2 regions of the Sporosarcina sp. Y352 genome follow, and region 2 is predicted to be linked to the other one. Evidence: a T-box and tRNA genes for the amino acid it is inferred to sense, from the RefSeq annotation. Region 2 holds a T-box; the other holds one or more tRNA genes.
What was found. A T-box is a leader RNA that pairs with one kind of tRNA and senses whether it is charged. The one in region 2 lies ahead of leuS (leucine--tRNA ligase), so its partner is inferred to be a tRNA-Leu.
Positions count from the first base shown of each region.

Region 1: it encodes a tRNA-Leu, which carries the amino acid that the T-box ahead of leuS (leucine--tRNA ligase) is inferred to sense. The anticodon was not compared.

Region 1 covers NZ_JBXCJE010000018.1:1,167-7,514, reverse strand. Annotated here, with positions in the region: gene AC1TO6_RS19385 (hypothetical protein) at 1-223, opposite strand, end outside; gene trmL (tRNA (uridine(34)/cytosine(34)/5-carboxymethylaminomethyluridine(34)-2'-O)-methyltransferase TrmL) at 546-1,019, opposite strand; gene queG (tRNA epoxyqueuosine(34) reductase QueG) at 1,037-2,176, opposite strand; gene AC1TO6_RS19370 (B3/B4 domain-containing protein) at 2,224-2,925, shown strand; gene AC1TO6_RS19365 (hypothetical protein) at 3,064-3,963, opposite strand; gene AC1TO6_RS19360 (RNA polymerase sigma factor) at 3,917-4,462, opposite strand; gene AC1TO6_RS19355 (SRPBCC family protein) at 4,786-5,238, opposite strand; tRNA gene AC1TO6_RS19350 (tRNA-Leu) at 5,347-5,427, opposite strand; tRNA gene AC1TO6_RS19345 (tRNA-Cys) at 5,466-5,539, opposite strand; tRNA gene AC1TO6_RS19340 (tRNA-Gly) at 5,548-5,622, opposite strand; tRNA gene AC1TO6_RS19335 (tRNA-Gln) at 5,627-5,698, opposite strand; tRNA gene AC1TO6_RS19330 (tRNA-His) at 5,709-5,784, opposite strand; tRNA gene AC1TO6_RS19325 (tRNA-His) at 5,820-5,895, opposite strand; tRNA gene AC1TO6_RS19320 (tRNA-His) at 5,932-6,007, opposite strand; tRNA gene AC1TO6_RS19315 (tRNA-Trp) at 6,034-6,107, opposite strand; tRNA gene AC1TO6_RS19310 (tRNA-Tyr) at 6,151-6,235, opposite strand; tRNA gene AC1TO6_RS19305 (tRNA-Thr) at 6,250-6,325, opposite strand; tRNA gene AC1TO6_RS19300 (tRNA-Phe) at 6,339-6,348, opposite strand, start outside.
Region 2 covers NZ_JBXCJE010000001.1:290,829-297,176, reverse strand. Annotated here, with positions in the region: gene AC1TO6_RS01570 (CoA transferase subunit A) at 158-844, shown strand; gene AC1TO6_RS01565 (3-oxoacid CoA-transferase subunit B) at 864-1,523, shown strand; T-box leader at 1,566-1,792, shown strand; gene leuS (leucine--tRNA ligase) at 2,030-4,447, shown strand; gene AC1TO6_RS01555 (BaiN/RdsA family NAD(P)/FAD-dependent oxidoreductase) at 4,543-5,826, opposite strand; gene AC1TO6_RS01550 (hypothetical protein) at 6,148-6,348, shown strand, end outside.

The DNA.
Region 1 (6,348 bases), on a different contig from region 2:
TGAGTGGTATGGCACTCACTACGCTTGTTACAAGACCTAGGATCGATGCAGACTTGCCTTGCATCTCACGGATTGAAAGAATTAACGTAATTGCGTGTAGTACAAACATTACGACAAGTGCCGAATAGCCAGTACCTATGACAAAAGCTCCCCCAATGAGTGGAATTGCGAGAAACCCTTCAGCAATTGCTGTCACCCATTTCATTCCTGTAGAATAATTCATATATATCTTACCTCCATATCGTTTTAGTCGTTATGTTATATACGGACAAGCGAACAAAAAGTTTCACTATTCTCTGCTCTGTCACAATTTTTCCAGACGGTCGTTTCAATTCCAATAAAAATAGGGTATACTTAATAAAGCTACTAATGAATTTACAGGAGGTACCTATCATGACAGTAATTCTAATTATAGGTGTTTGCTTCGCATTCCTATCTGCAATTTTTACAGGTGGATACGATGATAAGCCTGGTAAAGTTAAGATACCTGGTCAAAGAAAATAATGATTAATACACGGGACATGCCTTCTGGCTGTCCCGTTTTTTCATGCCAGTCCTGGATAATTTTGCTGTCTAAGTGCTTCATAAATAAGAATAGCAGCAGCATTCGACAAGTTGAGTGACCGTATATTATCATTCATTGGAATCCTAAGACATCTATCTTCGTTTTCACGTAAAACGTCATCAGGTAGTCCGCTCGTCTCTTTTCCAAAAACGAAAAATATATCTTGTGAAACATTTGAATAATCAAAGGCAGTATGAGCTTTATCTCCATGCTTCGTCAAAAAATAAAACAGGGCATCGGGATTTTCTGCAAATAGTTCACGGATTCCTTCATGATACGTAATATCTACATGTTCCCAGTAATCGAGCCCCGCCCGTTTCAACATTTTATCATCTGTCGAAAAACCGAGCGGCTTGATAAGATGCAATTTTGTTCCTGTTCCCGCGCATGTCCGTGCAATATTCCCTGTGTTTGCAGGAATGAGCGGTTCAAATAATGCTACATGTATTGCCATTTCAACACTTCCTCCACTTAAACTCTTTCTTTCCAGCTATTTGCCGCCTTTTCTAATTCAGCGCGCACTTCCGGATCTTCCTCTTTCAATAATGCTTCCTTTATAGCTACATGTCCTTCTTCCAAACCAATTCGACCAAGTGCCCAAGCAATCGTACCACGAATGACGGGCCTTGGATCATTCTCTAGCATACTGATTAATTCAGGGACCGCAGACTCCTCCTTGAAATGCGCGAGTGCAATGATTGCATTTCGTTGAATCGGATTTTTTCCGCGCCAAGATCCTGATACATGGCCAAACTTCTCTTTAAATTCACGATTCGACAACTTAAGAATCGGCTGAAGAAGTGGCTTAGCCAGTTCAGGGTCCGGTTGGAAAGCGTGCTGATGCAAATTATGCTTTCCTTTATTTTTCGGACATACCGTTTGACATGTATCACACCCGTACACTCGATTACCAAACTCCATCCGAAATTCTTCCGGGATTGGGAGTTTCGACTGTGTTAGGAAAGCAATGCAACGCTGCGCATTTAACTGCCCTCCTTGAATCAAAGCACCGGTTGGACATACGTCAAGACAGAGTCTACATTCCCCGCATTCATCTTCCATCGGAACGTCTGGCGCAAACGGGATATTCGTGATCATTTCACCTAGGTATACATATGAACCAAACTCAGGTGTAATAATTGAACAGTTTTTTGCAGACCATCCGATACCCGCCCGTTCCGCAACTGCACGATCAGATAGTTCCCCAGTATCGACCATAGATCTTACTCTAGCGGTGGGTACTTGTCCCAATATAAATTCTTCAAGAAGTTTCAACTTCTCCCGTAAAACCGTATGATAATCCGTGCCCCAGGATGCACGGCAAAAGATTCCCCGTCTTTCCCCTTTTTTCCCTTTCGGTGAATCAGCCATTTTAGATGGATACGCTATAGCTATTGAAATGATACTCTCTGCTTGATCTAGCAGAAGTCCAGGTTCAGTCCTTTTGTCTAAATCTTTTTCCTCAAAACCCGACTGAAAGCCAAGTTCTTGCTGGCGCTTCAAGCGGTTTTTCAATTCACGAAATGGTGCAGCTGTTGTAAAACCGACTTTATCAATCCCAATCGACTCCGCATAAGCCCTCACTAACTGTTGCACTTGAACAGCATTCACACTGTATCACCTCCACTATGCTACTATTGAATTAAACTATATAAAGGGTGAATTTATTGAATATTGAATTGGCTAAAAACCTATTAGAAGCCGTGCCCGATTTAAAATTGGGCATTAACCATTATACCAAAATTACAGTGTCAGAATCGCCTCAAATGTTAAAAGGAAAATTGCAATTATTCCAAGAGCAACTTTTCTTTGAACTTGAGGATAAATCTATTACTGATTTACCCGCTATTAAGGAATGGCGTACGATATGGAAAACACTTGGCGCGGATCCAAATCGCTACCGCAATTCTTCAGAAGCACTTATGCGTCGGATCAAACAGGAAAACTTCATTAACCCATTCCATAATGCCGTCGACTTAAACAACTTCTTATCCTTGCAGCATTCAATTCCAATGGGCATCTATGATTTCCAAAAAATCGTCGGTGATGTATTGGTTACGACAGGTACCAACGATGATGGATATGATGGGCTAAATGGCCGTTTCAATTCGTTAAAAGACATTATACTCTTGAAAGATGATTATAGCTCATTTGGAAGTCCCTATGTCGATTCAATCCGAACAGCAGTAACTGAAGAAACGACTGAAGCAATGCATATCTACTTTCTACGCCCATCCATGGATGCGGCTAAAGCTTTTGAACTGACGAGAGCATGTGGAAATATGTTCACAAGCCTTAGCGGCGGAGACGTTCGTTCTTATGTTTTACATAAGGAACAGACATCTATTGAAGTAGGCTGATAGTGTTTATAATTGAGGGGAATGAACCGAAAAGCTACCAAGCTAACTGCAATGGTCAACCCCAATGTAGTATAATCTGATCTCCCATAATGGAAATCGCCCCTTCCGCATCGACGGAAAGGAGCGATTTTTTTAGCTTCAATTTTTGAATGGCTTTGTTTTCTCACCATCGATGAGTAATGTCCAGGTGCCATGCTCTGGTAATTTTAAATTCCCTTGATAGTGATAAATAAATGAACCCGCTCCAATATAGCTGCCGCCTTGGGCAAAAACATGTTCAGACACTATACTTCCTTTCTTATTCAGTAACTTCACTTCTATTTCCTTCCCACTATCCACTGAACTTTCAATTGTGATTTCAGTCTCCTCACCTACTTTAAGTTCCATTGGTTGATTAATCAAAGTATAATGTTCGGTCTTTGGAAATGGTGGAAGGACTTCAATTGTGAATTCCTCTAGTAATTGATCATTCACAAGGAAGGAAAGTTGCCATTCACCCTCTGTCGGAAATGGTGGAAAACTAGTCAATATCTGTTGAATATCTTCAGCAAATAGAAACCCATCAAAAATCCCTTCAGACATTGTAATCTTTTTATTGTAAGTATTTCTAGCTTCAACTGTGTAATTTTCACCTGCGAGTTCTGACGCATCCCCCCAAAAGTAGAGCATCATCTTTGCTCCTCTTCTAGCATCTTCTGCAACAAATTTCTCGTTAAATAACATTCCCACCTTACCTTCAATTCCAGTCACTTGATAATTACTATCTGCTAAGTTGAAGGTTTCCGCTTCTCCCGATGTAAATTCGACTTGAGGCTGAAACGACTGTCTCAGTTCATAAAACCAATTATTTGATAGGGCAAGAACAAATACAGTCGCACATAGTAAAGTGAATACAATGATAGGGTTAACAAATTGTGCTCTCTTTCTAGATTTCGTCCTCCTTTTCAAAGCCAGGCTGACTCTTTCTTTCTGTTCTACATTCAATGTGTATTTAGGTAGGTTTTTCAGATTTTCTTGTAAGTTCTCCACCCTCTTCATTAGCATAGCCCTCCTCCACAAGTATTTCCCTTAGTCTCTTTAACGCTCGATGAAACGTGACATTCACTTGATTCACATTACTTTTCAGTATTTCACTCACTTCTTTAGGCGTTAGCTCTAATATGCCCCTAAGTATTACCACTTCTTTATATCGCGGAGAAAGTTGATGAATTGCTTTGTATAATTGGATAATCTCCTGGTTCTGAATTGTTTGGTCTTCCAATTCATTTGAATGTCTTTGCACACGGAAAAATAAGTATTTGATTTTCCCCCATACTTTCCTTCTGCGATATTCATCGACGACCTTGTTCCTTGCGATTGAAATCAACCACGTTTTCGGATGGGATTGATTTTTGAAGCTAGACATCTTTTTCATAGCAATCATGAAGGTCTCTTGTACAAGGTCCTCGACGTCCAGTGAACCTGTATAGTAAGTTAGGAAACTCGTGATATCCCTTTCGTACAGTCGAAACCACTCCTCGATTTTATGGTTCGTCACACAATCTCCCCCCCTTTAGTTATTAGACGATTTATTATGTAAATTATTACAGATAAATAAGAAGACATGTTACTTCAAAGGTTAGAATGAAACTTCGCCTATTTCTTCCCCCAAAAAACTCCCTTTACCAATTTAAAAAAAGTTTTGGTAAAAGGAGTTTTTTCACTATATTAGTTTAAATATTGAATCCGGTTAATAGCCTGAGCGTAGGTGCCCTAAAAGGTCTAGTCGAAGCGGGTTGGAAGGAATTCTTGATTTCAATTTATATAGTAGATAAATTCAATACTTATTTATTAAGTCACCTTTTCGTGACGAAACACCCGTTACTCACTTTCTGCAATATCCTTCAGTGCTATAGCCCGACTCATGATAAAATTCTTCATATAGCTTTCCAAGAACAACTTATCTGCTATAACACCAATCAGTCCAAAAGGTGATGTATATTGAAATCTGTCAATCATCAGAGTGCCATTATCCTTTTCAATAAACTCATGAATATGTGTGAAAGAGTGAAAGGCGCCTTTCACCATTATATCTTCAAACAGATAGGGTCTATTCATTACTGTTATTTTTGCAGTCAGCCTTTGCTTTATACCGAAATGAACAGCTTCCCATGTGACAACATCCCCAGCCGACAATAAACCTGTCGTAATGCCACCCACGGCTTTCTCTTTCGTACTTTCTGTTGTACGAGTATGAATATCCACATCACGTGTAAGATCAAAGCAGCGTTCAATAGGGGCATGAATAAACTGCTGATGTTCTATTAAAGGCATATTGATTCCTCCACCCGATTTTCTTTCAATCACTTTAGAAAAACCATACCACAGTAGTTAAAAGTAAGCATAAAAAAACACAACCGAAGTTGTGTTTTTTCCATATGATACCCGAGGCCGGACTTGAACCGGCACGCCTCGCGGCATCGCATTTTGAGTGCGACGTGTCTGCCATTCCACCACTCGGGCATAGTAATATTCATTTTCCATACTGTAGTAATAAAATATGGAGGCGGCAACCGGAATCGAACCGGTGGTAAGGGTGTTGCAGACCCATGCCTTACCGCTTGGCTATGCCGCCGTAGAAATTGGAGCGGAAGACGGGATTCGAACCCGCGACCCCGACCTTGGCAAGGTCGTATTCTACCACTGAACTACTTCCGCAAAACTGGGGTAGCTGGATTCGAACCAACGAGTAACGGAGTCAAAGTCCGTTGCCTTACCGCTTGGCTATACCCCAAAAAGATAAATGGGGCGACTGAAGGGAATCGAACCCTCGAGTGTCGGAACCACAATCCGATGTGTTAACCACTTCACCACAATCGCCATGATATCTCATTTGAATTGAAAAAATATAAAAATGGGGCGGCTGAAGGGAATCGAACCCTCGAGTGTCGGAACCACAATCCGATGTGTTAACCACTTCACCACAACCGCCATGACGTTTAATTTGATTTGAGAAAGTGTAAAAAATGGGGCGACTGAAGGGGATCGAACCCTCGAATGTCGGAACCACAATCCGATGTGTTAACCACTTCACCACAATCGCCAAAATAATAAGTTGAATTAAAAAAATGGCAGGGGCAGTAGGAATCGAACCCACATCAAAGGTTTTGGAGACCTCTATTCTACCGTTAAACTATGCCCCTAAATGGAAATTCATTTCAACACATAATTCATGTTAAAAAAAGTTGGTGGTGGGGGGCGGATTCGAACCGCCGAACCCGTAGGGAGCGGATTTACAGTCCGCCGCGTTTAGCCACTTCGCTACCCCACCACAATAGGTGTATATGGTGCCGGAGAAAGGACTTGAACCCTCAACCTACTGATTACAAGTCAGTTGCTCTACCAGTTGAGCTACTCCGGCATATTAAGTTAAATGGTGGCTCA
Region 2 (6,348 bases):
TTTATTAACGTCATCGAAAATTCACTTTTATTAAATTTAGAAATGATTAATACCATTATGATTAGATGCTTTCATTGCAAGATCTTCTATAGAATGATTTAATTGAAGGGATAGATAATTGTGACTTAATTAGCAATATTTAAAAGGGGGATGTAAAATGAAACCGATTTATAAGTCAGCAAAAGATGCTGTTGCACAGGTAGAGGATGGCGCAACATTAATGGTTGGTGGATTTGGGCTCGTAGGGATTCCTGAACAGCTCATTTTAGCACTAGTTGAAAAAGGCGTAAAAGACCTTACTGTCATTTCAAATAACTGTGGAGTCGATGAATGGGGACTTGGACTTCTACTAAAGAATAAACAGATTAAGAAAATGATTGGCTCATATGTGGGAGAAAATAAAGAATTTGAACGACAAGTGCTTTCCGGTGAAATTGAAGTCGAGTTAACGCCCCAAGGAACGTTAGCCGAAAAAATCCGTGCAGGCGGAGCTGGTATTCCGGCATTTTTCACGCCGGCCGGTGTTGGTACATTGGTAGCTGAAGGAAAAGAAGTTCGGATTTACGATGGCAAAGAATATGTCCTAGAAGAAGCGTTGCGCGCAGACTTTTCACTTGTCCGTGCAGCAACAGCCGATCAATTTGGTAATCTGATTTACAATAAAACAGCACAAAACTTTAATCCGATGATGGCGGCAGCAGGGAAGTTCACGATTGCTGAAGTAGAGGAAATCGTTGAAACGGGAGATTTAGATCCTGCAGCAATTCATACACCGAGTATCTATGTGCAAGGACTTCTACAAGCTAAACAGGAAAAACGAATTGAGCGTCTGACGACTCGCTAATGAAAGGGGAATGTGTGATATGGGAGAAGTGAATGTAAGGGAAAGAATTGCTAGACGGGCTGAAAAGGAAATCGAAGATGGGAACTATGTCAATCTTGGAATAGGTATGCCAACGCTTGTCGCAAACTATATTTCGCCGGACAAAACAGTCGTGCTTCAATCAGAAAATGGACTACTGGGTATCGGACCTTATCCGAGCTCCGATGAAGTCGATCCGGACCTGATTAACGCAGGAAAAGAGACGGTCACATCAATTCCAGGTTCTGCATACTTTAACAGTGCAGAATCGTTTGCGATGATTCGCGGAGGACATGTCGATGTTGCCATTCTAGGTGCCATGGAGGTTTCCGAAAATGGAGACCTCGCCAACTGGATGATTCCTGGTAAAATGATTAAAGGAATGGGAGGCGCGATGGATCTCGTTCATGGCGCTCGCAAAATAATCGTTATAATGGACCACGTTGCAAAGGATGGCTCTGCAAAAATTAAAAAAGAGTGCTCGCTACCGTTAACAGGGAAAGCAGTCGTTCATAAAATAATTACAGAACGTGCTTTAATAAATGTGACTCCTGAAGGACTTGAGTTGAAAGAAGTGTTTGAGGATTTTACAATTCAAGAAGTTATCGATTCGACGGAAGCTGAATTAATTGTAAAAGACGTTATTGAAGGCGTGAAATGAAGGTTGTTAAAGTGCCACAATTCGGGTAAACTAGAAGCAATAGCTTTGGCGTAGATGAGGAATAGTAATCTTTGCTGTCGATTTTAGAGAGCAGGCGGTTGGTGAAAGCCTGTACGATGGAGATGAACTCGCCTCGGAGCCTGCATTGGTGAACTACTAAACAGTAAATCAGTAACCCGTGCCGTTGTCCGCGTTAAGGAATCAAGTTGGGCGGTTTTTCCGTCAATTTGGGTGGCACCGCGGGAATCTATAGTACTCTCGTCCCTTATCTTTTTAAGGGACGGGAGTTTTTTATTTTCATTCAGCCGGTGTTCATGCACCGGCTGAATGAAAATAAAGCCTCCGGCGGATGTCACAGATTTTGAAGGGAGTTAAGAGGGCAGTCTAATTTCGCGACGTCCTGTCGCAACGACTGCATGACCTACATCCTGTAGGCCTCAAGCTCGATTCAAAATCTGGACGCAATTACGCCGAGGCGCAATTGATTTAAATAGGAGGAATTGTAAATGAGTTATAATCACGGACAAATTGAAAAGAAATGGCAACAGCACTGGAAGGACAATAAAACATTTAAAATGATGGATGATCCATCAAAACCGAAGTTCTTTGCGTTAGATATGTTTCCATATCCATCGGGGGCGGGTCTCCATGTTGGGCATCCCCTAGGCTATATCGCGACAGACATTTTAAGTTCATTCAAACGGAAGCAGGGCTATAATGTCCTTCATCCGATGGGCTGGGATGCCTTTGGACTTCCGGCCGAGCAATATGCGCTTGATACAGGAAATGATCCCGCTGAATTTACAGCGAAGAATATAGCGACGTTCAAACGTCAAATGAATGATCTCGGATTTTCATACGATTGGGACCGTGAAATTAATACAACGGATCCATCTTATTATAAATGGACGCAATGGATTTTCATCCAACTTTACAACAAGGGCTTGGCTTATGTTGATGAAGTAGCTGTTAACTGGTGCCCAGCACTAGGTACGGTTTTAGCGAATGAAGAAGTGATTGACGGCAAGTCAGAACGTGGCGGTCATCCAGTCGAGCGACGTCCGATGCGCCAATGGGTACTGCGTATTACAAATTACGCAGATCGTCTTCTTGAAGATTTGGATGAACTGGACTGGCCGGAAAGCTTGAAGGATATGCAACGTAACTGGATTGGTCGTTCAGAAGGGGCGCAGCTGACGTTCGAAATTGATGGAATTGATCTGACGTTTGAAGCATTTACAACACGTCCGGATACGATTTTTGGTGCGACATATGCAGTGCTTGCACCAGAATTAAAATTGGTTGAACAAGTGACTACTGCAGAACAGAAAGATGCAGTCGAAAAATATCTAAATGAAGTGAAAATGAAAAGTGATCTTGAACGAACAGATCTTGCGAAAGAAAAAACTGGTGTCTTTACGGGGGCTTACGCAATCAACCCTGCAAGCGGTGAAAAAATGCCAATCTGGATCGCTGATTATGTTCTTGCGACTTACGGAACGGGTGCAATCATGGCGGTTCCTGCACATGATGAGCGTGACTATGAGTTCGCAAAAGAATTTGACCTTCCAATCATTGAAGTTGTAGCAGGCGGCGACGTTTCTGCAGAAGCGTATGTTGGAGATGGCAAACATGTCAATTCAGGTTTCCTTGACGGATTAGGGAAAGATGAAGCAATTGAAAAAGCCATCGCTTGGTTTGTTGAAAATGGCAAAGGCGACAAGAAGATTACATTCCGTCTTCGTGACTGGCTGTTCTCAAGACAACGCTACTGGGGCGAGCCGATTCCAATTATCCACTGGGAAGATGGCACGATGACACCTGTTGAAGAAGCGGATTTACCACTCGTATTACCGGTAACGGATAATATCAAACCAAGTGGAACGGGTGAGTCTCCACTTGCAAACATCGAGGAATGGATAAATGTGACACATCCTGAAACAGGTATGAAAGGTCGCCGCGAAACGAATACGATGCCGCAATGGGCGGGAAGTTGCTGGTATTACTTGCGTTACATCGATCCGGATAACGATGAGATGATCATCGACCCTGAACTTGCGAAACGTTGGTTGCCTGTAGATATCTACGTAGGTGGCGCAGAACACGCGGTTCTACATCTGCTTTACGCACGCTTCTGGCATAAAGTACTTTACGATATCGGTGTTGTACACACGAAAGAGCCATTCCAGAAGTTGTTCAACCAAGGAATGATTCTTGGTGAAGGCAATGAGAAAATGTCGAAATCTAAAGGCAATGTTGTCAATCCTGATGATATTGTTCATTCACACGGGGCAGATTCACTACGTCTTTATGAAATGTTTATGGGACCTTTAGAAGGTTCAAAAGCATGGACGACAAATGGTCTCGATGGTGCTCGTCGATTCCTTGACCGAATCTGGCGCTTGTTTGTCAATGAAGATGGATCTCTAAGTACGAAAATTGGTGGAAAAACAGGTGGGGCACTTGAAAAGGTCTACCATCAAACAGTGAAAAAGGTGACGGAAGACTTTGAGGGAATGCGTAATAATACTGCGATTTCTCAGTTGATGGTTTTCATAAACGAAGGCTATAAAACAGATACAATTCCAAAAGAATATGTAGAAGGTTTCGTGAAAATGATTTCTCCAGTGGTACCCCATCTTGCAGAAGAGCTATGGGAGAAGTTGGGCCATACGGAGACGATGACGTATGAAACTTGGCCAACATATGACGAATCGAAGCTTGTCGATGATACTGTCGAAATGGCTGTTCAAATTAATGGGAAAGTGCGTGCTAAAATCATCGTATCGAAAGATGTTACGAAGGATGAGCTTGAAAAGCTTGCACTGGAAGATGAACATGTGAAAACACTTCTTGAAGGCAAAGAAGTGAAGAAAGTCATCGCGATTCCAGGAAGACTTATTAATATTGTTGCAGTAGGATAAAGAAAGAAAATCTGCCGAAAGAGATGTATCTCTTCCGGCGGATTTTTTTAGTTGGGTTTCTTGAATCTGGCGTATAGTTTTTCTATTCTCAATGTTTATAAATCAGTCGCGTGCTGTCCTGCATTCATGCCCGCAATCCTGCCGGTAACAAGTGCAGAAGTGATGTTATAACCGCCTGTATAGCCGTGAATATCCAAAATTTCACCGCAGAAGTAGAGTCCTTCTTTCTTGCGGGAACCAAACGTTTTTGGAACGATTTCTTTGACAGAGACCCCACCGCCTGTGACGAATGCTTTTTCAATTGGTTGAGTACCATTGACGTTCATTGAAAAAGCCTTTAATAATTTTGTCAAAGTACGAATTTTTTCTACTTGCATCTGGGCTCCGGTTTCAGCTGGGTCAATTCCCGCCCGGTCGAATAAAAACAGCATCCAGCGTTCAGGTACAATTCCTTTTAACACATTCTTCACGGCTTTCGTTGAATCCGTTTTTAATGATGTGTTGAGCAGTTGGAAAACTTTTTCTTCATTCAGTGTAGGCATTGAGTCGATTCTCATTTCAACGGGCTTGTTGCCGTTTTTCATCCGTTCTTTCACAACGAATTGACTGCATCGTAAAATCGCAGGACCGCTTAAGCCGAAATGGGTGAACAACATGTCCATTTGATGCGTGATAAGGTTCTTGCCTTTGGCGTTTAGGACGGATACCGCCACGTCACGAAGCGCAAGACCTTGTAGATCCTTTGAGACAATGAAAGGTTCATTTGATAGTAAAGGAACTTCTGTTGGATAAAGTTCTGTCACGGTATGGCCGGCTTTTTCCGCCCATGGATAGCCGTCGCCTGTTGAACCGGTTTGAGGAACCGCTTTTCCACCGACCGCTACAACAACAGCATGCGAGCGGATTTCCTCGCCAGAATCGAGTCTGACACCAAGAATTTGTTCTTCATTCATCAAAAGTTTTTTTACGCGCGTTTCTAATCTCACTTCAACATTTAAACGATCCATTTCTTCAAGCAATGCATTGACAACATCCTTTGCTTTATTCGAAACGGGGAACATTCTACCGTGATCTTCTTCTTTCAATGCAACGCCAAGACCCTCGAAAAAGGTAATGATGTCTTCATTATTAAAAACGGCGAAGGGACCGTACAAAAAACGTCCATTGCCTGGAATGTTTTTAACGATTTCTTCTTGAGGCAAACGGTTTGTAACGTTACAACGTCCGCCCCCTGAGATGGCCAGTTTAGTGCCAAGTTTTTTACCTTTTTCAAGCAGGAGAACTTTCCTTCCGTTTTCAGCAGCAGCGATTGAAGCCATCAATCCTGATGGGCCTCCGCCAATGATGATGACGTCTGCATCAACATAATTAGTAGTCATTGTATTATCAAGCCTTTCGGTAATGAATTATTAAGTATTAGTTTAACACAGCATCATTAAAAAGCATTGAGGTGGTTGAAAAGGAGAAATGTAGCAGATGAAAAAATAGCAACCGCATGTGGTACAATTATCATACATGTGAGATTTAAGTGAAGATGTCTTAGAATGGGTACTCAAGCGGATTTGATGGTGTTTTTCATTTGGTTGCAAACTTCTTTACAAAGACTGAGACGGTACATGTATTGAATTTTAAAGATGAGGAAGCAAAGTTAATGTACATGAGTATATTTGCTTTGACGAAGAATCGGGAGAGTGTACGGAATGACTATAGATGAAAATAGCGAAGTTGAAGGACATAGTAGTGAGCAAGTTGAAAATCAAGAGAAAACGTATTTAACAAGCGCAGAGAAAGAGCAAATAAGACACGAAGCGTTTCAACAAAAAGAGTGTCAGCGTATCTATAATAAACTGATTAGCCATGCAGGAGGTACGGATATAGTCAGGAAAGGCAGGAGATTGATA